3 regions of the Lentzea sp. NPDC102401 genome follow, and region 1 is predicted to be linked to each of the others. Evidence: riboswitches for the same ligand, from Rfam matches in the RefSeq annotation. Region 1 holds a riboswitch; each other region holds the start of a gene.
What was found. A riboswitch is a leader RNA that binds a small molecule or an ion and turns the genes downstream of it on or off. The one in region 1 is predicted to bind glycine.
Positions count from the first base shown of each region.

Region 2: linked by a shared signal. The riboswitch ahead of gcvT (glycine cleavage system aminomethyltransferase GcvT) and the one ahead of gcvP (aminomethyl-transferring glycine dehydrogenase) in region 1 are both predicted to bind glycine.
Region 3: linked by a shared signal. The riboswitch ahead of gcvH (glycine cleavage system protein GcvH) and the one ahead of gcvP (aminomethyl-transferring glycine dehydrogenase) in region 1 are both predicted to bind glycine.

Region 1 covers NZ_JBIWKS010000015.1:122,795-129,057, reverse strand. The annotation lists gene gcvP (aminomethyl-transferring glycine dehydrogenase) at 1-2,514, opposite strand, end outside; glycine riboswitch at 2,564-2,669, opposite strand; glycine riboswitch at 2,673-2,768, opposite strand; gene ACIRG5_RS39545 (Clp protease N-terminal domain-containing protein) at 2,825-3,796, opposite strand; gene ACIRG5_RS39540 (MerR family transcriptional regulator) at 3,897-4,463, opposite strand; gene ACIRG5_RS39535 (bifunctional nuclease family protein) at 4,768-5,241, opposite strand; gene ACIRG5_RS39530 (MerR family transcriptional regulator) at 5,392-5,946, opposite strand; gene garA (glycogen accumulation regulator GarA) at 5,980-6,263, opposite strand, start outside.
Region 2 covers NZ_JBIWKS010000004.1:233,368-239,630, reverse strand. The annotation lists gene ACIRG5_RS16200 (hypothetical protein) at 19-198, shown strand; gene ACIRG5_RS16195 (transcriptional regulator) at 363-854, shown strand; gene ACIRG5_RS16190 (hypothetical protein) at 1,077-1,430, shown strand; gene ACIRG5_RS16185 (DUF3817 domain-containing protein) at 1,445-1,747, shown strand; glycine riboswitch at 1,793-1,883, shown strand; glycine riboswitch at 1,884-1,975, shown strand; gene gcvT (glycine cleavage system aminomethyltransferase GcvT) at 2,072-3,166, shown strand; gene glyA (serine hydroxymethyltransferase) at 3,180-4,445, shown strand; gene ACIRG5_RS16170 (hypothetical protein) at 4,612-5,289, opposite strand; gene ACIRG5_RS16165 (class I SAM-dependent methyltransferase) at 5,444-6,263, shown strand, end outside.
Region 3 covers NZ_JBIWKS010000010.1:327,259-333,521, forward strand. The annotation lists gene ACIRG5_RS31975 (TROVE domain-containing protein) at 1-1,509, shown strand, start outside; gene ACIRG5_RS31980 (winged helix-turn-helix transcriptional regulator) at 1,586-1,939, shown strand; gene ACIRG5_RS31985 (hypothetical protein) at 1,982-2,590, shown strand; gene ACIRG5_RS31990 (L-serine ammonia-lyase) at 2,577-3,941, opposite strand; gene gcvH (glycine cleavage system protein GcvH) at 3,970-4,353, opposite strand; glycine riboswitch at 4,417-4,509, opposite strand; gene ald (alanine dehydrogenase) at 4,735-5,847, shown strand; gene ACIRG5_RS32005 (TetR/AcrR family transcriptional regulator) at 5,902-6,263, opposite strand, start outside.

The DNA of each region.
Region 1 (6,263 bases):
CTTCGCGACGTCGTCCACCGTCACGCCGGTGGCCTTGGTGATCGGGCGCAGGTCGAGGATGCACTCGTGGGCCACGAAGCCGCCCTCGCCGGTGTAGAGGACCGGGTAGTGCTCGTCGAGGCGGCGGGCCACGTAGTTCGCGGCGGCCACGGCGGTCAGGGTCGCGCGGCGCAGGCCGTCGCCGCCCATCATGCGCACGTACGCCCACGAGATCGGCAGGATCGACGCGGAACCCCACGGGGCGCCCGAGATCGGGCCGACGCCCGTGGCGGGGCCCGCGGCCGGCTGCAGCGGGTGGTTCGGCAGGAACGGCGCGAGGTGGGACTTCACGCCGATCGGGCCGACGCCGGGGCCGCCGCCGCCGTGCGGGATGCAGAACGTCTTGTGCAGGTTCAGGTGCGAGACGTCCGAGCCGAACTTGCCGTAGCGGGCCAGGCCGATCAACGCGTTGAGGTTCGCGCCGTCGACGTACACCTGGCCGCCCGCGTCGTGGACCAGGCCGCAGACCTCGCGGACGGTGTCCTCGTACACGCCGTGGGTCGACGGGTAGGTGATCATGATCGCGGCGAGGTCGTCGGCGTGCTCGGCGACCGTGGTGCGCAGGTGGCCCATGTCGATGTTGCCCTTGTCGTCGCACTTCACGACGACGACGCGCATGCCGGCCATGACGGCGGACGCGGCGTTGGTGCCGTGCGCGGACGACGGGATCAGGCAGACGTCGCGGTCGGCGTTGCCGTTCGCGCGGTGGTAGGCGCGGATCGCCAGCAGTCCGGCGAACTCACCCTGCGAACCGGCGTTGGGCTGCAACGACACCGCGTCGTAGCCGGTGACCTCGGCGAGCCACTCCTCCAGGTCGGAGACGATCTTCAGCAGACCCCTGGCGTCCTCGGCGGGCGCGAACGGGTGCAGCGTCGAGAACTCCGGCCACGTGATGGACTCCATCTCCGCGGTGGCGTTCAGCTTCATCGTGCAGGAACCGAGCGGGATCATGCTGCGGTCCAGCGCGACGTCCTTGTCGGACAACGCGCGCAGGTAGCGCAGCAGCGCGGTTTCGGAGCGGTGCGCGTGGAAGACCGGGTGCGTCAGGTAGTCCGAGGTGCGGCGCAGGTCGCCCGGGATGCCGTCGGCGGTGTCGGCGTCGATCGCGTCCACATCGGACCCGGTGACACCGAAGGCCTCCCACACGGCGACGATGTGCGCGCGCGTGGTCTTCTCGTCGCAAGCGATTGCCACGACGTCGTCGTCGACCTTGCGCAGGTTGATGCCGGCCTCGCGCGCCTTCTCGACGACGGCGGCGGCCTCACCGGGAACGCGGACCTGGACGGTGTCGAAGAACTCGCCGTGCACGACGTCGAGACCGGCCTCGCACAGGCCCGTGGCGAGCACGGTGGCCAGGCGGTGCACGCGGGTCGCGATCGACCGCAGGCCCTCGGGACCGTGGTAGACGGCGTACATGGACGCGATCACGGCCAGCAGCACCTGCGCGGTGCAGATGTTCGACGTGGCCTTCTCGCGGCGGATGTGCTGCTCACGCGTCTGCAGCGCGAGGCGGTAGGCCAGCGAGCCGTCGGAGTCGACGGAGACACCGACGAGACGGCCGGGCAGCTGACGCTCCAGACCGGACCGGACGGCCATGTACCCGGCGTGCGGGCCGCCGAAGCCGATCGGCACGCCGAAGCGCTGCGTGGTGCCGACGACGACGTCCGCGCCGATCTCGCCCGGCGCGCGCAGCAGCGTCAGCGCCAGCAGGTCGGCGACGACGACGGCCTGCGCGCCGGCGGCGTGGATCTCCTCGATCAACGCGGCCTGGTCGCGCACGACGCCGGAAGCACCGGGGTAGGACAGCAGCACGCCGTAGAAGTCGCCGCCCAGGCCGAGGCCCTCGATGCCCTGCGACAGGTCGGCGACGACGATCTCGATGCCCAGCGGCTCGGCGCGCGTCTCGATGACGGCCAGCGTCTGCGGCAGCGTGTCGGCGTCGATGACGAACTTGTTCGACTTGGAGCGACCGGCGCGACGCACCAGCGTCATCGCCTCGGCGGCGGCGGTCGACTCGTCCAGCATGGACGCGTTCGCGACCGGCAGGCCGGTCAGGTCGCCGACCATGGTCTGGAAGTTCAGCAGCGCCTCGAGACGGCCCTGCGAGATCTCCGGCTGGTACGGCGTGTACGCGGTGTACCAGGCAGGCGACTCGAGAACGTTGCGCAGGATCACGCCCGGCGTCACGGTGTCGTAGTAGCCGAGGCCGATCATCTGCGTCATCGGGCGGTTCTGCGACGCGAGCTCACGCAGTTCCGCGAGCGCCTCGGTCTCGGTGGCCGGGGCGGGCAGGTCCAGCACGAGGTCGCGCTCGTGGATGGACGAAGGCACCGCGTGCTGCGCGAGCTCCTCGAGCGATCCGACGCCGATGACGTCGAGGATGCGCGCGAGTTCGGCGGGGCGCGGACCGACGTGGCGGTCGGCGAACGGGGTGCCGTGCTCGAGAGCTGCGAGCGGAATGCGGTCCTGCGTCATCAAACGCCTCCGGGGGGCTGCGGGCACACGTGTCCTGGTGCCCTCCCCGCTCTGTCCGTACCCCGAAGGGCGCCTGAGAGGTTCACCCACCTGTCAGGATGGGCTTTCACCGTCGGCGGGATCCCCAGAAAAACCTGGTGATCCACTTTCCAGAGGCGTCTCGCTCGGCGGTCCTGGATGCCTGAGAGGTTCCCGGGGAGGGACTTGCTCCTTCGGCGCCGGGCTCGAAACCCGGTCTCTCCCGCCTGAGTTCAGCGACTACCCGAGAAGAATACCCGCAGGCAGCCCCACCAGTCCCCAGGGACGCGACCTACATCTCAGTGCCAAGACCGGACAACGCCCCGGACAGCGGGTCAGAAGGGTCGTCGCGCAGCGCCACGAGCAGGTGCGTGGTGCCCACGACGTCGTCTCCGCGCCGGGCCGCGACGAGCTTCGCGCGTTCCATCGCACGCTCCACCTTGCCACCGCTGACGGGCAACGCGGCCAGGTCGATCCCCGCCTCGCGCAACGCCGCCGCCCCGCCCGACTCGAACTCCGGCTTCAGCCTCCTGCCCGCCACCTTCAACTGGCGGTCGACCGTCACCACCGCCTCCACCAGATCGCGAGACGACACTTCTCGCCTCGCGGCCACGGCCAGCCGTCCGGCCTCGTTGCGCACGACGGTCAGCACCGGCCCGCCAAGTCCCTGGCCGCGCGCGATCCAGCGCATCAGCCAGCGCACGTACCCGCCGCCGGACTCCCCTTCCAGTGCGCCCGCCTTGCGCAGCAACCGCACGGCGGGCGCTTCCTCGATCTCCGCGTAGGGCCGCGCCGCATCCGCTCGCACCGCGGCGGCCGTCGCCTCGACGTCCACTCCGCGCAGCACGAACAGGTCGGCGGCACGTCCGGACCCCTGCTCCAGCAACGCGAGGGAGAGGTGGGTCGTGGTCAGCACGCCGTCGCCGGCCTGGGCGACCGCCGCGAGCAGACACTCCTCCAGCGCACGGCTGACGGGCGGGACGGTCTCGACGACAAGGCGGTCGCAGGCGACGTTCACCAACGCCGTGACGTCCGGATGAGCCTCGGGAACGACGCCACCGTCCTCGTCGGCCCAGTGCTCCGGCCCCCGCGCCATCGCCTGGGCCCGCAGCGACTTCACGCCGAGCTTGCGGCCGGGTCCGATGGTGTCGATCAGCGAGATCAGCAGGTTCTCGGTGCCGAGGAAGCCGAACTCCAGCCGGAGCGCGCGCTGCGCCGCCGCTTCCAGCACCTTCACGACCTGATAGGAGGGGGTGATCGTCATGCCTGAAACGCTAGAGATCGGCGGAGTCTGATCGCTGCCGCCGACCGGCCATCCCACGGCGCCAGTCGGCCACGTTCGCAGTGCCGTTCAGCTGGGCCGGTCAGCCGGTGGCGCGCTCGCGACGCCGGCGGGTCAGCTCGTCCTCGGTCATCGGGGCGATCTCGACGCCGTCCGCACGTTCGGCCGGGAACTCGTGGATCGTGCCGGAGATCTCGCGCATCGCACCGCTGACCGCGATGCCGAACACGCCCTGACCACCCTGCAGCAGATCGACGACCTCTTCGGGCGAGGTGCACTCGTAGACGGTGGTGCCGTCGGAGAACAGCGTGATGCGCGCCAGGTCCTGCACGCCGCGGCGCCGTAGGTGGTCGACCGCGACCCTGATGTTCTGCAAGGAGACACCGGTGTCCAGCAGCCGCTTCACGACCTTGAGCACCAGGATGTCCTTGAAGGAGTACAGCCTCTGGCTCCCGGAGCCGTGCGCCATCCTTATCGTCGGCGCGACCAGCCCGGTCCTTGCCCAGTAGTCGAGCTGCCGGTACGTGATCCCCGCGATCTGACATGCCGCGGGTCCTCGGTAACCGACGAGCTCGTCCGGCAGCGAGGAGTCCGGGAACAGTTCACCCTGCAGCCCGGATTCGGCCCGCAAGGGCGCTTCCTCGACCACGCCTGCCTCCCCTCGGAACGGCCACGAAACTCATGACCGTCAAGCCGCTACGTCAGCTCACGCGAACCAGCGACATCCACTCGAGTTCGACGGTAAGACCGGTCCGAGGGCTGGTCAACGCGACGCGCGGGGAGTTGCGACCCTCAACCTCAAGTGGAGAGTCATACCGTCACCCGAACTGGGACGTTCAGGTGACGTTTAGTGATCGTTTAGCGAATAAAACGACCGTAAGTAGTCCGATTGAGGGACATCCAAACGAACTGACTCACGGCCCATACGAGACGGAGTGCGACACCCGCAAAACTCAGGTGTCCGCGCCTCTGAAGTCTTCTGGAGAGACGGAGTCGAGGAACTCGCGGAACTTCTCCACCTCGTCCTCCTGCTCGTCCGGGATGATGAGGCCCGCCTCGGCCAGCACGGACTCCTCGGCGTGGATCGGCACGCCGACCCGCAACGCCAGCGCCACCGAGTCGGACGGCCGCGCGGACACCCGCACGTCGCCGTCGAACACGAGCTCGGCGAAGAAGGTGCCCTCCTGCAGGTCGGTGATCCGGACCTGTTCGAGGTTGCGCCCCAGTGCCCCGATGACGTCCTTGAGGAGGTCGTGGGTGAGCGGACGGGCAGGACGAACGCCCTGCTGCTCCAACGCGATCGCCGTGGCCTCGACGGAGCCGATCCAGATCGGCAGGTACCGCTCGCCCTCGGTTTCACGCAGAAGAAGGATCGGCTGGTTCTGGGGCAGCTCCACCCGCACGCCGACGACACGCATTTCGCTCATCGGGCCTCGCCTCCCTCTGTTCGTTCGAGGACGACCCGGTTCACACCCGAGCATCCCCCGGCGTACATGTCCGACGCTACCCGCCAAGCGGGCCGTGTGCTCAATCGTTGCGGGCCGATAGTGATCAACACTGCACCCCTGTCCGGTAGATCAGGACTGCCGCAGGCCCGCTCTCACCAACAACGTGTGCAACGAGGTGAACAGGTCAGCCAATTCCCGAACCGTCTCGGGATCTGAGAAAGACTTCAGCACGACCACCTCGTGGTCCGCTGCCGCGCGGACCGCGCGCAGGTGCTCGCGCTCGACGCCGAGCCCGGTCATCGTCCGGATCGTGCGGAGCGCGGTGATGTCCTCCGTGGTGAACCGGCCGCCGGGGCCGGGGCGCAGCAGACCGTCGCGTTCGAGCTGGGACAGCTGCTCGGCGGTGAAACCGGTCTGGGACAGCAGATCGAACCGCGACAGCGACGTGGCGTCCTCGGGGACGGAGTCGAGCTGCTCGCGGATCACTTTGAGCGGCAGGTACCTGTCCCGTTGTGCGGACAGCACGAACCGCAACCTCTCGACGTCCGCCACGGCGAACTGGCGGTAGCCGGAGGCGGTGCGTGCCGGGCGGACCAGCCCCTCCGCTTCCAGGAAGCGGATCTTGGAGATGGTGACGTCGGGAAACTCGGGACGAAGCTGTGCGAGCACAGCCCCGATGCTCAAGCCCCCGCGTTGTGGCCGCCCGGCCGTCACGCGTCAGGCTCCCGCGGAGCCAGGACCCGTCAGGAAGACGAGGCGGAACTTGCCGATCTGAACCTCGTCGCCGTTCGCGAGGACGGCCTGGTCGACCGGCTCGCGGTTGACGTAGGTGCCGTTGAGGCTGCCCACGTCGATGACGACGAACTCACCGCTTTCCCGGCGGAACTCGGCGTGGCGGCGCGAGACCGTCACGTCGTCCAGGAAGATGTCGCTGTCGGGGTGGCGCCCCGCACTCGTCGTGTCACGGTCCAGCAAGAACCGGGAACCGGCGTTCGGGCCGC
Region 2 (6,263 bases), on a different contig from region 1:
ACGGACGGAGAGGTACCTGTGAACCTCAAGAAGGTGCTAGTGCTGGCGGGCGTCGCGCTGGTGCTGTTCCTCCTGATCACCCGGCCAGAAGAGTCCGCTTCGGCGGTCCAGACGGCTCTCGGCTGGCTGCGGGACGGCGCGGAGTCGATCATCACCTTCGTCAGGAGCCTCTTCGGCACGGCCACCCCTCTCAACTAGTGACGTTCGGTGATCCTCGGCCGTCTGCGTTGAGCCGGATGGGTGGAATGAGGCCAATCACGCACTGGTAACGGGTGTTCTGGGGATTCAGGGTCTGGCGATTGTCAGACCTACCGAATACCTTCCGCTGCAATGGCCGATCCCCGACCGACGAGGAGGCACATATGGTCGAGGACTCCGGGGTCCACGAGCTGTTGCAGCAGTGGGCGGCTGAACGGTCTGACGACGCAGAGATGCAGGAGGTGAACCGGATCAAGAACGCGTGGCTCGCGGAGGCTCCCCCCTCGGCGCCAGGCATCCCCGTGCAGCGGGGAGGCAGGAGCGGGTCGCGTGGCTTGGTCAAGGTCGACTCGGCGGATCCGGCCTACGTGGCCGCGATGCGCAAGCGGGCGCCGGAGGCACCCGAGGCACTGCTCGCCGCCGCGGCGAGCTACTGGCAGCTGGTGGGCGACGTCGCCGAAGCCGAGCAGTGGTGGGACGCGGGCATCAGCCCGTTGGACCAGCGCGCGCTCGACTACCGCGCGGCCGGCCTGTCTCCTGCCGATCTCGGGAGGCGCCTGGGACCGATGACGGTTCTCCAGCACCTTCGCCGCGGTTCTGCCGCAGCCTGGTGCGTTGCTCGTCTGCAGAGGCAGCGCCGGGACGGCGTGGCGTAAGTAGGAACGGGCTGCCGGAGGCGGCAGCCCTACGTCAGCGGTGCGGCGCGCTCGCGGAGCGCGCTCGCCAAAGCTGACTTCGGAGTGTTTTTCGCCGGGGGCGGCCCCCAGACCCCCGGAAGGGCTCCCCAAGTCCCCGGGGCCCCCGCAAGGGCTCCCGGACTCCCGGGACAACTCCCCAGTAGTGTGGAGGTCGTGCGCGGCCTCCTTACCCCCCAACGAGTGCTGATCGCGTTCGCCTGTCTGGCGGCGTTGGTCGCCTGTTGCGGACTCGCGTGGTGGCAGTGGCAGCGCTTCGAGTCCGCCAGCGGCACGTTCCAGAATCTCGGATACGTGCTCCAGTGGCCGCTCTTCGGCCTCTTCCCCCTCTTCATGGTGTGGCGGTTCCGTCGTTTGGCGCGCCAGAACCGTGAGGCGGATCTCGCACCCGAGCCGGTTGCGGCCGCCCCGAAGCCGATGGCTACCGTTGACGCCGTCAAACCCGCGCCTGTCGAGCACTTCGACGACGAAGAAGACGCGGAGCTCGCGGCCTACAACCGCATGCTCGCGAACCTCAACGCGCGGGACGGTCGTTGAGCGAAGGCGGGCAGATGAAGGGTGCGTTGACCCGGTTCAGGGTCATGGCTTACGTGGTCGGAGTCTTCCTGCTGCTCCTGGTCGTGGCCATGGTGCTCAAGTACGCCGCGGACATGGGCGGCGCGATGAAGGTCGTCGGCCCGATCCACGGCTTCCTCTACGCCATCTACCTGGTGATTTCCGTCGACCTGGCGCTCAAGCTCCGCTGGTCGATCAAGGGCACCCTGCTGGTGCTGCTCGCCGGCACGGTCCCGTTCCTGTCGTTCTGGGCGGAGCGCAAGGTGGTCGAGAAGACGGCGCAGGGCGTGCCGCTGTGACGTTTGGCCTGCTAGCGTCTGGGGCTACCAACTGAACACGGCCGTCGATGTCGCGCGGAAGAGACCCCTCCAGCAGGGGCGCCGAAGGAGCAATCCCTCCCCGGAATCTCTCAGGCACAGGTACCGCGCGACGAAGGCAACTCTGGAAAGCAGGCTGCTCGGCAGCCTCGCCCACGGTGCAAGCCACCTCGGTGGTGAAGCTCTCAGGCTCATGACAGAGGGGGAGGCTCGCTCTAGTGAGGAGTCTCCGATGGACCGTGTCATTCTTCTGATGCCTCAGCCGGCCGCGTCCGGCTCTTCGGCGCACCCTGGAGGAGCGTTCTGATGTCCCGCCTCACGCCTCTGAACGCCGAGCACGAGCAGCTCGGCGCGATGTTCACCGACTTCGCGGGCTGGCGGATGCCGCTGCGCTACTCGTCCGAGCTCGCCGAGCACCACGCGGTGCGCACCACCGCGGGCCTGTTCGACCTCACGCACATGGGTGAGATCGTCCTGACCGGACCGCAGGCGGGCGAGGCCCTCGACCACGCGCTGGTCGGCCACATCTCCGCGCTGGCCGTCGGCAAGGCCCGCTACACGATGATCACCCAGGCCGACGGCGGCGTGCTGGACGACCTGATCGCGTACCGCCTGGGCGACCAGGAGTTCATGGTCGTCGCGAACGCTTCCAACGCTCTGGTCGTCGCCGAGGCCCTCGTCGAGCGCGCCGCCGGTTTCGACACCGTCGTCACGGACAGGTCGACCGACTACGCGTTGATCGCGATCCAGGGCCCGAAGTCGGTCGAGATCCTGTCCGGCCTGACCGAGACGGATCTGGCGTCAGTCAAGTACTACGCCTCGTACCCTTCCACCGTGGCCGGTGTCGACGCGTTGCTCGCGCGCACGGGCTACACGGGTGAGGAGGGCTTCGAGCTCTTCGTCGCGCCCGCCGACGCGCCGGCCGTCTGGGCCGCGCTGCTGTCCGCCGGCGAGGCGCACGAGCTCAAGCCGTGCGGTCTCGGTTGCCGCGACACGTTGCGTCTCGAAGCCGGAATGCCCTTGTACGGCAACGAGCTCACGACGTCGCTGACGCCGTACAACGCGAACCTGGGCCGGGTCGTGAAGCTCGACAAGCCCGGCGACTTCGTGGGCCGCGACGCGCTGGCCAAGGTCGCCGAGTCCGGGGTGGACTCGGTCCTGGTCGGACTGAAGACCCCCGAGCGCCGTGCCCCGCGCCACGGTTACGCGGTGCTCAACGGTGACGAGGTCGTGGGCGAGGTGACGTCGGGCGCGCTGTCCCCGACCCTCGGCTACTCCGTCGCCATGGCCTACGTGACCAAGGCCAGTGCCGAGCCGGGCACCCAGTTGCTGGTCGACGTCCGCGGCAAGAAGCAGCCGGTCGAGGTCGTCGCACTTCCGTTCTACAAGCGCGCCAAGTAGGGAGATTCTCCAGATGTCCGACCAGTTCAACGCTTCCCTCGCGGAGTACGACCCCGAGGTCGCCGAAGCCGTTGCGGCCGAGTTGGCGCGCCAGCAGGGCACTCTCGAGATGATCGCCTCGGAGAACTTCACGCCCGTCTCGGTGCTGCAGGCCCAGGGCTCCGTCCTCACCAACAAGTACGCCGAGGGCTACCCCGGCCGTCGCTACTACGGCGGCTGCGAGCACGTGGACGTCGTCGAGCGTCTCGCCATCGAGCGCATCAAGTCGCTCTTCGGCGCGGGCTTCGCGAACGTCCAGCCGCACTCGGGCGCGCAGGCCAACGCGGCCGCGATGTTCGCGCTGCTCCAGCCCGGCGACACGATCCTGGGCCTGGACCTCGCGCACGGCGGTCACCTGACGCACGGCATGCGCATCAACTTCTCCGGCAAGCTCTACAACGTCGTGCCGTACCACGTCGCGGACTCCGACGGCCGCGTCGACATGGCCGAGGTCGAGCGCCTTGCGACCGAGCACCGCCCGAAGCTGATCGTCGCCGGCTGGTCCGCGTACCCGCGCCAGCTGGACTTCGCCGAGTTCCGCCGCATCGCGGACTCGGTCGAGGCCTACCTGATGGTCGACATGGCGCACTTCGCCGGCCTCGTCGCCGCCGACCTGCACCCGTCGCCCGTGCCGCACGCGCACGTCACGACGACCACGACCCACAAGACCCTCGGCGGTCCCCGTGGTGGCGTGATCCTGTCGAACGACGCCGACATCGCGAAGAAGATCAACTCGGCGGTGTTCCCCGGCCAGCAGGGCGGTCCGCTGGAGCACGTCATCGCGGCGAAGGCCGTGGCGTTCAAGCACGCCGCCTCGCCGGAGTTCGCCGACCGTCAGCGTCGCACGCTGGAAGGTTCGCGGATCCTGGCCGAGCGGCTGTCGCAGGCGGACGTCGCCGCGGCCGGCGTGAAGGTGCTGACCGGGGGCACCGACGTGCACCTGGTGCTGGTCGACCTGGTGAACTCCGAGCTGGACGGCAAGCAGGCCGAGGACGTGCTGCACCAGATCGGCATCACGGTCAACCGCAACGCCGTTCCCAACGACCCGCGTCCGCCGATGGTGACGTCCGGTCTGCGGATCGGTACGCCGGCGCTCGCCACCCGCGGGTTCGGCGAGGTGGACTTCACCGAGGTCGCCGACGTGATCGCGGAGGCCCTGAAGCCGGGCGCGGCGATCGACGAACTGCGTGCGCGCGTTGAGGTTCTGGCGGCGAAGCACCCGCTGTACTCCACGCTCTGATCCGAGAAACCGAAGGGGCGCCACCGGAGATTCGGTGGCGCCCCTTCGGCTTTGATGACCCTGGAGCGAAACGACGGGAACCCCGGCCCCTTCCCCAGGGCCGGGGTTTCACCGTGTCAGGGTGATGTGTGTCTCAGATGGACCGTCCTAACGGGATGCTGTGGGGTTACGCGGCCGGCGCCGTCACACCAGGCGGGAGGCACTCGACGTTGCGCTTGCCGTTGGGCTGGATCACGAACCACGTGCCGCCGATGCCCTGGCCGGCCCACTTGCCCGGCGCCGGGTCCTTCGAATACGTGTAGAGAGCCCAGCCGTCGATGGCGACCTGCTTCTTGCCGTCAGCGCGGGTGATCAGCGAGACCAGCTTCGAGTCGACGCCTTCCAGCTGCGGGATCGTGTCCGAGATCATCGGCGGCCACGTCACGGCGCACTGGTCGTTGCAGTTGGACTTGCCTTCAGGCTTCGGGACGTCCTTGTCGAAGCGGTAAAGGGTGCGGCCATCGCCGTCCTGGACGACCTGGCCCATCTTGTCCACGCTCTTGCCGACCAGCCTCAACGTGCTGACCGGGGCTGCTGCGGGGGGCTGCGCCGCAGGGGGCTGCGCGGCCGGAACTTCCGGGGCCTGCTGCTGAACTGGGGCTTCGGGGGCCTGTGCGGGCTCCTGGAGTACCGGGGGCTGACCCACGTCGCCGTAGTCACCGAGGACGCCCAGATCGGTTTCGGTTTGTGCCACCGGCTTGGAGTTCGTGCCACTGCCAGTGGCGCTCCAGACACCCAGACCCAGCACAACTGCCAGTCCCGCGGCGAGCCCGATGGCAATGCGGTTACGTCGGATCACACTCATGTCCTCCTCGTCCATCCGTTCGCTCTATCCAGGCCATACGGCCGGGGTTGCGTCTCGGTTCAGAAACGAACCGAACCTCGTCCTGTCTCGAACGTCTGGCGGAGCCAGGTCACGCAGGAGGTGCAGGGTGGTCGTCGCAGGTCAGCTGGCGGGAATGGCCGAAAGGGTGCTGGGCGCGCCGTTGCCAATCGGATTTCGCGCCTGGGACGGAAGTGTGGCCGGGCCGCAGGACGGCACGGTGCTCGTGATCCGCTCCCGCGACGCGTTGCGGAGGCTCGTCTGGAGTCCGAACGAGCTGGGGCTCGCCCGCGCGTACGTGAGCGGGGAGCTCGATGTGGAGGGTGATCTCGCGACCGGTCTCTCCCAGATCTGGGGGCTCGTCCGGCGGGGAGTGACCCGGCGGCCCCGGCTCTCGGAGGTCGCGAAACTCGCATTGCGACTGAAGGTGCTGGGGCCGAACCCGGACGCGCCGAAGGAGGAGGCACGGCTGCGGGGCGCGCTGCACACGAAGAGCCGCGACCGTGATGCCATTTCGCATCACTACGATCTGAGCAACGACTTCTACCGGCTCGTGCTCGATCCGAGCATGGCCTACTCGTGTGCGTACTTCACGTCCGAGGACGAGTCGGTCGCTCAGGCGCAGCACAACAAGCTGGACCTCGTGTGCCGCAAACTCGACCTGCGGCCGGGCATGCGCCTGCTCGACGTCGGCTGCGGATGGGGTTCGATGATCATCCACGCCGCGAAGCACTACGGCGTGCACGCGACCGGAGTGACGATCTCCGCTCAGCAGCGCGCGCACATCCTCGGCCGCATCGAGGCCGAGGGTCTGACCGGTCGCGTCGAGGTGCGGTTGCAGGACTACCGCGAGGTGAGCGGCGAACCGTTCGACGCGATCTCCACGATCGAGATGGGCGAGCACGTCGGCGAGAGCAACTACCCCGAGTACGCCTCGACGCTGTACCGGTTGCTCA
Region 3 (6,263 bases), on a different contig from region 1:
GAGGGTGGCGACGGCTACGCCCGTGACGCGAAGTCCGAGCTGTTCCTGCTCGCCGTGTCGAACATGGGCGGCGGCGAGGACACCTTCTACGAGTCCGGCGGTCAGCGCGACAACCGCTTCGCCCAGCTCGTCCACGAGACCGCTCTGGCGGATCCCGAGTGGACCGCGCGCCTGCTCGCGTGGCTGCGCGGCGAGGCGAACATGCGCACGGCGTCGCTCGTCGGCGCGGCCGAGTTCGTGCTCGCACGGCTCGTGGCCGAGTCCGACGTCGGCGTGACCAACCGCGCCGTCGTGGACTCCGTGCTGCAGCGCGCCGACGAGCCGGGCGAACTCCTGGCCTACTGGACCGGCACGAACGGCCGGCGCGTGCCGAAGCCGATCAAGCGCGGCATCGCCGACGCCGTCGGGCGCCTGTACAACGAGCGCGCGGTCCTCAAGTGGGACAGCGACGCCCGTGGCTTCCGGATGGCCGACGTGCTGAACCTCGCCCACCCCTCGCCCGCCGCTCCGTGGCAGGGCGCGCTCTTCCAGTACGTGCTGGACCGCCGCCGTTCCGCGGAGGCGGACGTTCCCGCCGAGCTGCGCGTGATCGCGGCACGGCGTGAGCTGATGGCGTGGCCGGTCGAGCAGCGCCGTTCGCTGTTCTCCCGTCCCGACGCGGTCGACGTGCTGCGTCAGGCGGGGATGACGTGGGAGTCCGTGGCCGGATGGCTGCAGGGACCGCTGACCCGTGAGGTGTGGGAGGCACTGGCGCCGTCGATGGGTTACATGGCTCTTTTGCGCAACCTCAGGAACTTCGACGAGGCCGGCATGTCCGACGAGGCAGCGGCGGCTGTCGCGGCACGTCTGGCCGACCCGGGCCAGGTCGCGCGTTCACGGCAGTTCCCGTTCCGCTTCCTGTCCGCGTACGAGGCGGCTCCGAGCCTGCGCTGGGGCCACGCCCTGGACCGGGCGCTGCAGGCGTCGCTGGAGAACCTGCCTGCCCTGCCGGGCCGGTCGCTGATCCTCGTCGACACCTCGGCGTCGATGACCGGCGGCACGATTTCGGCTCGTTCGAAGGTCACCCCGGCCAAGGCCGCGGCGGTGTTCGGCGTCGCACTGGGCGCGAAGGGCGAGCAGGTCGACGTCGTCGGGTTCGCCGACGGCACGTTCCGGCACGACATCGCGCGGGGCGCTTCGGTGATCCGCGAGGTCGACCGGTTCCTCAAGCGGATCGGCGAGGTCGGGCACGGCACGGACATCGTCGGGTCGTTGAAGCGCACCTACAAGGGGCACGACCGCGTGTTCATCATCTCGGACATGCAGACGATGTCCGGGTACTACGGGCAGGGCGTCTCGGACGTCGTGCCGCGGCACGTGCCGATCTACGGCTTCAACCTCGGTGGCTACCGGAACGCCGCGTACGCCACCGGCACGGCTCATCGCCACGAGTTCGGCGGCCTGACGGACGCGACTTTCCGCATGGTCCCCTTGTTCGAAGCAGGTCAGAACGCCACCTGGCCGTTCTGAGGCGTGAGAGCTCTCCTGACGCGGAGAGTTCTCACACTTACTTTCAGTTAGCGTTTTGACCAGGTATGATGCCGCTATGGACTACAACGTGTTCGCGAAAGCGTGCCCGTCGCGTCCCACGCTGGAGCACATCACCGGCAGGTGGGGCAGCCTGACGCTGACCGCGCTCGCCGACGGGCAACTGCGCTTCAACGAGCTGCGCCGCCGCGTCGACGGGGTCAGCGAGAAGATGCTGTCCCAGACGTTGCAGGCGCTGGAGCGCGACGGTCTCGTGCACCGGGAAGCCCAGAACACGAACCCGCCGCGCGTCGACTACAGCCTCACGCCGCTGGGCCGCGACACGGCCGAGCGGTTGCTGTCGTTGATCCAGTTGCTGGAGGGCCGCATGCCAGAGGTGCTCGAGGCGCAGAAGGCGTACGACGCCAGGTAATCCGCTTGTCCCGGCTGCTTAATCTGACTGCATGAACGGCTGTTGCGCTGCTGGAACCAAGCCGAGCTGGATCAGCTCGACGGGGATCCGGCGCTGGTTCCTGACGACCTCCTGCGGAAGTTCGCGAGGGAGGTCTTCGACCACTTCGACGAGGACGAGTACGAACTCGCCTGGCGCCGGTTCGCGCCCAGGATCGTCGGCATGCTGGACCACACCCCCGAGAGCTGGCTCACCCAAGGCCTGACGTGGGCAGGGCTGTCCCGCTGGCCGGAGAACGAGCAGATCGCGCTGCGATCGCTGCTCACCGAGACCGTCGTCCGCGCCGCCGGCGACGAGGAGCGCTGGCCGGAGGTCGCCGAGCTGATCTGGGCCGCGGCCCAGATGGATCAGGACGTGACCCCGTGGCTGCGCGTCATCGACGACCTTCCCCCGGTGGTCGTCGCGGAGCTCGCCCGGGAGTGGTCCTACGACTTCCTGTCCGGCAGCGGGCGGTCCGCCTCCAGCTGGGATCTCTGGCCAGAGCCCGGCGGCCCGATCCGGGAGTGGCTGCTCACCGCCGCACTGCGCGCCCGTCTGTCCGAAATGGACGGCGAGAGCGCGCAGTGGGCGGTGTACCAGATCGACATGCTGGCGGAGGTCAGCACTCGATGACGTTCACGGCGAGTCCGCCGCGAGCTGTCTCCTTGTACTTCACCGACATGTCCTTGCCCGTGTCCCGCATGGTCTTGATGACCTTGTCGAGCGACACGAAGTGCGAGCCGTCGCCGCGCAAAGCCATGCGCACGGCCGTGATGGCCTTGATGGACGCGACGGCGTTGCGTTCGATGCACGGGATCTGCACCAGGCCGCCGATCGGGTCGCACGTCAGGCCGAGGTTGTGCTCCATGGCGATCTCGGCGGCGTTCTCGACCTGTTCGGGGGTGCCGCCGAGCACCTCGGCGAGACCGCCCGCGGCCATCGAGCAGGCCGAGCCGACCTCGCCCTGGCAGCCGACCTCGGCGCCGGAGATGGACGCGTTCTCCTTGAACAGCACGCCGATCGCGCCTGCCGTCAGCAGGAAGCGGACCACGCCGTCGTCGGAGGCTCCCGGCACGAACTTCGTGTAGTAGTGCAGGACCGCCGGGACGATGCCGGCCGCGCCGTTGGTCGGTGCGGTGACGACACGGCCGCCCGCCGCGTTCTCCTCGTTGACCGCCAGCGCGAAGAGCGTCACCCAGTCCATGACCCGCAACGGGTCGGTGACGAAGTGCTCCTTCTCCAGCGTCCTGCGCATCTCGGCGGCGCGGCGGCGGACCTTCAAACCGCCGGGCAGGACGCCGTGCTCGTTGCAGCCGCGTTCGACGCACTCCTGCATCACGTGCCAGATGCGCAGAAGTCCTTGGCGCACCTCGGCTTCGGTGCGCCACGACAGCTCGTTGGCCATCATGATCTCGCTGATCGACAGGCCGGTCTCGCGGCAGCGCGCGAGCAGTTGGTCGCCGGTCAGGAACGGGTGAGCCAACGGCGTCGAGTCGAGCTTGATCCGGTCGGTGCCCGACGCGTTCTCGTCGACGACGAAACCGCCGCCGATCGAGTAGTAGACGGCGTGCTCGACCGACTTGCCGCCCGCGAACGCCTCGAAGCTCATCCCGTTGGGGTGCAACGGGAGTGACTTGCGGCGGTGCATGACGAGGTCGCGGTCGTGCACGAAGTCGATCTCGTGCGCGCCGCCGAGCCTGAGCCGTTTGGCGGAGACGATCTCCTCGACGCGGGCGGCCGCGACGGTGGGATCGACTTCTTCGGGATGGTTGCCTTCGAGGCCCAGGAACACGGCCTTGGGGCTGCCGTGGCCGTGGCCGGTCGCACCGAGCGAGCCGAACAGCTCGACGTGCACGCGGTCCACTTCGGACACACGTGCGCCGAGCTTCTCGACGAACATCGCGGCCGCGCGCATCGGACCGACCGTGTGTGAACTGGACGGTCCGATGCCGACGGAGAACAGGTCGAAAACGCTGATCGCCACTGATCAGTCCCTCGTGGTGGTGGAGCGGTCAGTCAGACTTGGTGAGCTCGGCGTACTTCGCCGAGGTGAGGAGGTTCTCGGCCGACTCGACGCGGACCTTGAACAGCCAGCCGGCGCCGTACGGGTCGTTGTTCACGATCGCCGGGTCGTCCACGACGGCGCTGTTGACCTCGATCACCTCACCGGTGACGGGCGAGAACAGGTCGCTGACGGACTTGGTGGACTCCAGCTCGCCGCAGACCGCGTTGGTGACGACCTTGGCACCGACCTCTGGCAGCTGGACGAAGACGATGTCGCCGAGCGCATCAGCGGCGTACTCGGTGATTCCGCAGGTCAGCGGGTCCTGGGTGCCCGGCGTCCAGTCGACCCACTCGTGCTCGGCGGTGTAGAGCAGGTTCTCGGGGAACTCCACGGCGCGACTCCTCTGGCTGTGACGGGTCAGGAAACTTGCGCCCCCTCCGCCGTGCAGAGTTGCCTACCCCGAGCGGTCTTGCTGCCTGAGAGTGTGCGGGAGCTTGCCCCTTCGGCGCCCCGACCGGTTCGTCGAGGTCTCTCCCACTCGGGTTCTGACGCTTGCGCGCCGCGGCCGGTGTTCAGTTCTCGGCGCGAACGCTATGTGCGGCCCCCGCCGAGTGTCAACGCAGGACGGTCGAGCGGAACGCGAACGAGGCTCAGGTCGCTCTGTCCTAGATGAACAACCAGGGGGGTACCGGATAGTGCGATCCGCACAGTGACATGACCTTCCGACTGGCCCACATTATGAGATGTCGGCCCACCGAACGGAGGAGTCATCGTGCGGATCGCAGTTCCTCGCGAGATCAAGAACCACGAGTACCGCGTCGCTCTCACGCCTGCCGGTGCGCACGAACTGACCAGCCGCGGCCACGACGTGTACGTCGAGCAGGGCGCCGGTCTCGGTTCCGCGATCACCGACGAGGAGTACCTCGCCGCGGGCGCCAAGATCCTCCCGACCGCCGACGACGTGTGGGCGGAAGGTGACCTGGTTCTCAAGGTCAAGGAGCCGATCGCCGAGGAGTACCCCCGTCTCCGCGCCGGTCAGACCCTCTTCACGTACCTGCACCTCGCCGCCGACCGGCCGCTGACCGAGGCGCTGCTGGCGTCCGGCACCACGGCCATCGCCTACGAGACCGTGCAACTGCCGAACCGCTCGCTGCCGCTGCTCGCCCCGATGTCCGAGGTCGCGGGCAGGCTGGCCCCGCAGGTCGGCGCGTTCAGCCTGATGAAGCCCTCCGGTGGCCGCGGCGTGCTGCCCGGCGGCGTCCCCGGTGTCGCCCCGGCCCGCGTGGTCGTGATCGGCGGCGGCGTGGCCGGCGTCAACGCCGCCACCATCGCCGTCGGCATGGGCGCGGACGTGCAGATCCTCGACACCAACGTCGACCGCCTGCGTCAGATCGACGCCCAGTTCCAGGGCCGGCTGCGCACGCTCGCCTCGAACTCGTTCGCCATCGAGCAGGCCGTCCGCGAGGCCGACCTGGTCATCGGCGCCGTGCTCGTCCCCGGTGCCGCCGCCCCGAAGCTCGTCTCGAACGCGCTGGTCGCGGACATGAAGCCGGGCTCGGTGCTCGTCGACATCGCCATCGACCAGGGCGGTTGCTTCGAGGACTCCCGCGCCACCACGCACGCCGAGCCGACCTACGAGGTCCACAACTCGGTGTTCTACTGCGTGGCGAACATGCCGGGTGCCGTCCCGCGCACGTCGACCTACGCGCTGACGAACGTGACGCTGCCGTACGCGGTCGCGCTGGCCGACAAGGGCTGGGAGAAGGCGCTCAAGGACGACCGTTCGCTCGCCCTGGGTCTCAACGTCCACGCCGGGCTGCTGACCAACGGCCCGGTGGCCGAGGCGACCGGCCTCGTGCACACGCCGCTGGAGACCGTGGTCTAGGACCAACTGAATGAATGAGGCCCCCGCACGCGTGAATCGCTGCGGGGGTTTCGCCTATCTTAGGGCGGCGACGCGCGCCTTGATGCCGTCGATCACGCAGTCGAGCCCGAACTCGAACTGTCCTTCCAGCGACCAGATCTCCTGCTCGTCCAGCATCCTGACGTAGTTGGGGTGCTTCTCCCGGTACATGTCGGCGATCTTCGCGAGGTCCGGCGGCGGCGAGTCCATCCCGCCGCGGGCGATGAAGTTGACCTCGGCGATCGCGTACCCGACGACGAAGCTCGACACCGTCGAGATCGACTGCGCCGCGGCGGGCAACGACAGGCCCGCTCTCAGCATGGGTTCGAACATCGAGTCGGACATCGCCACGGCCTTCGGGCCGATGCTGTTGAACTCACCGATGCCCCGGATCCACC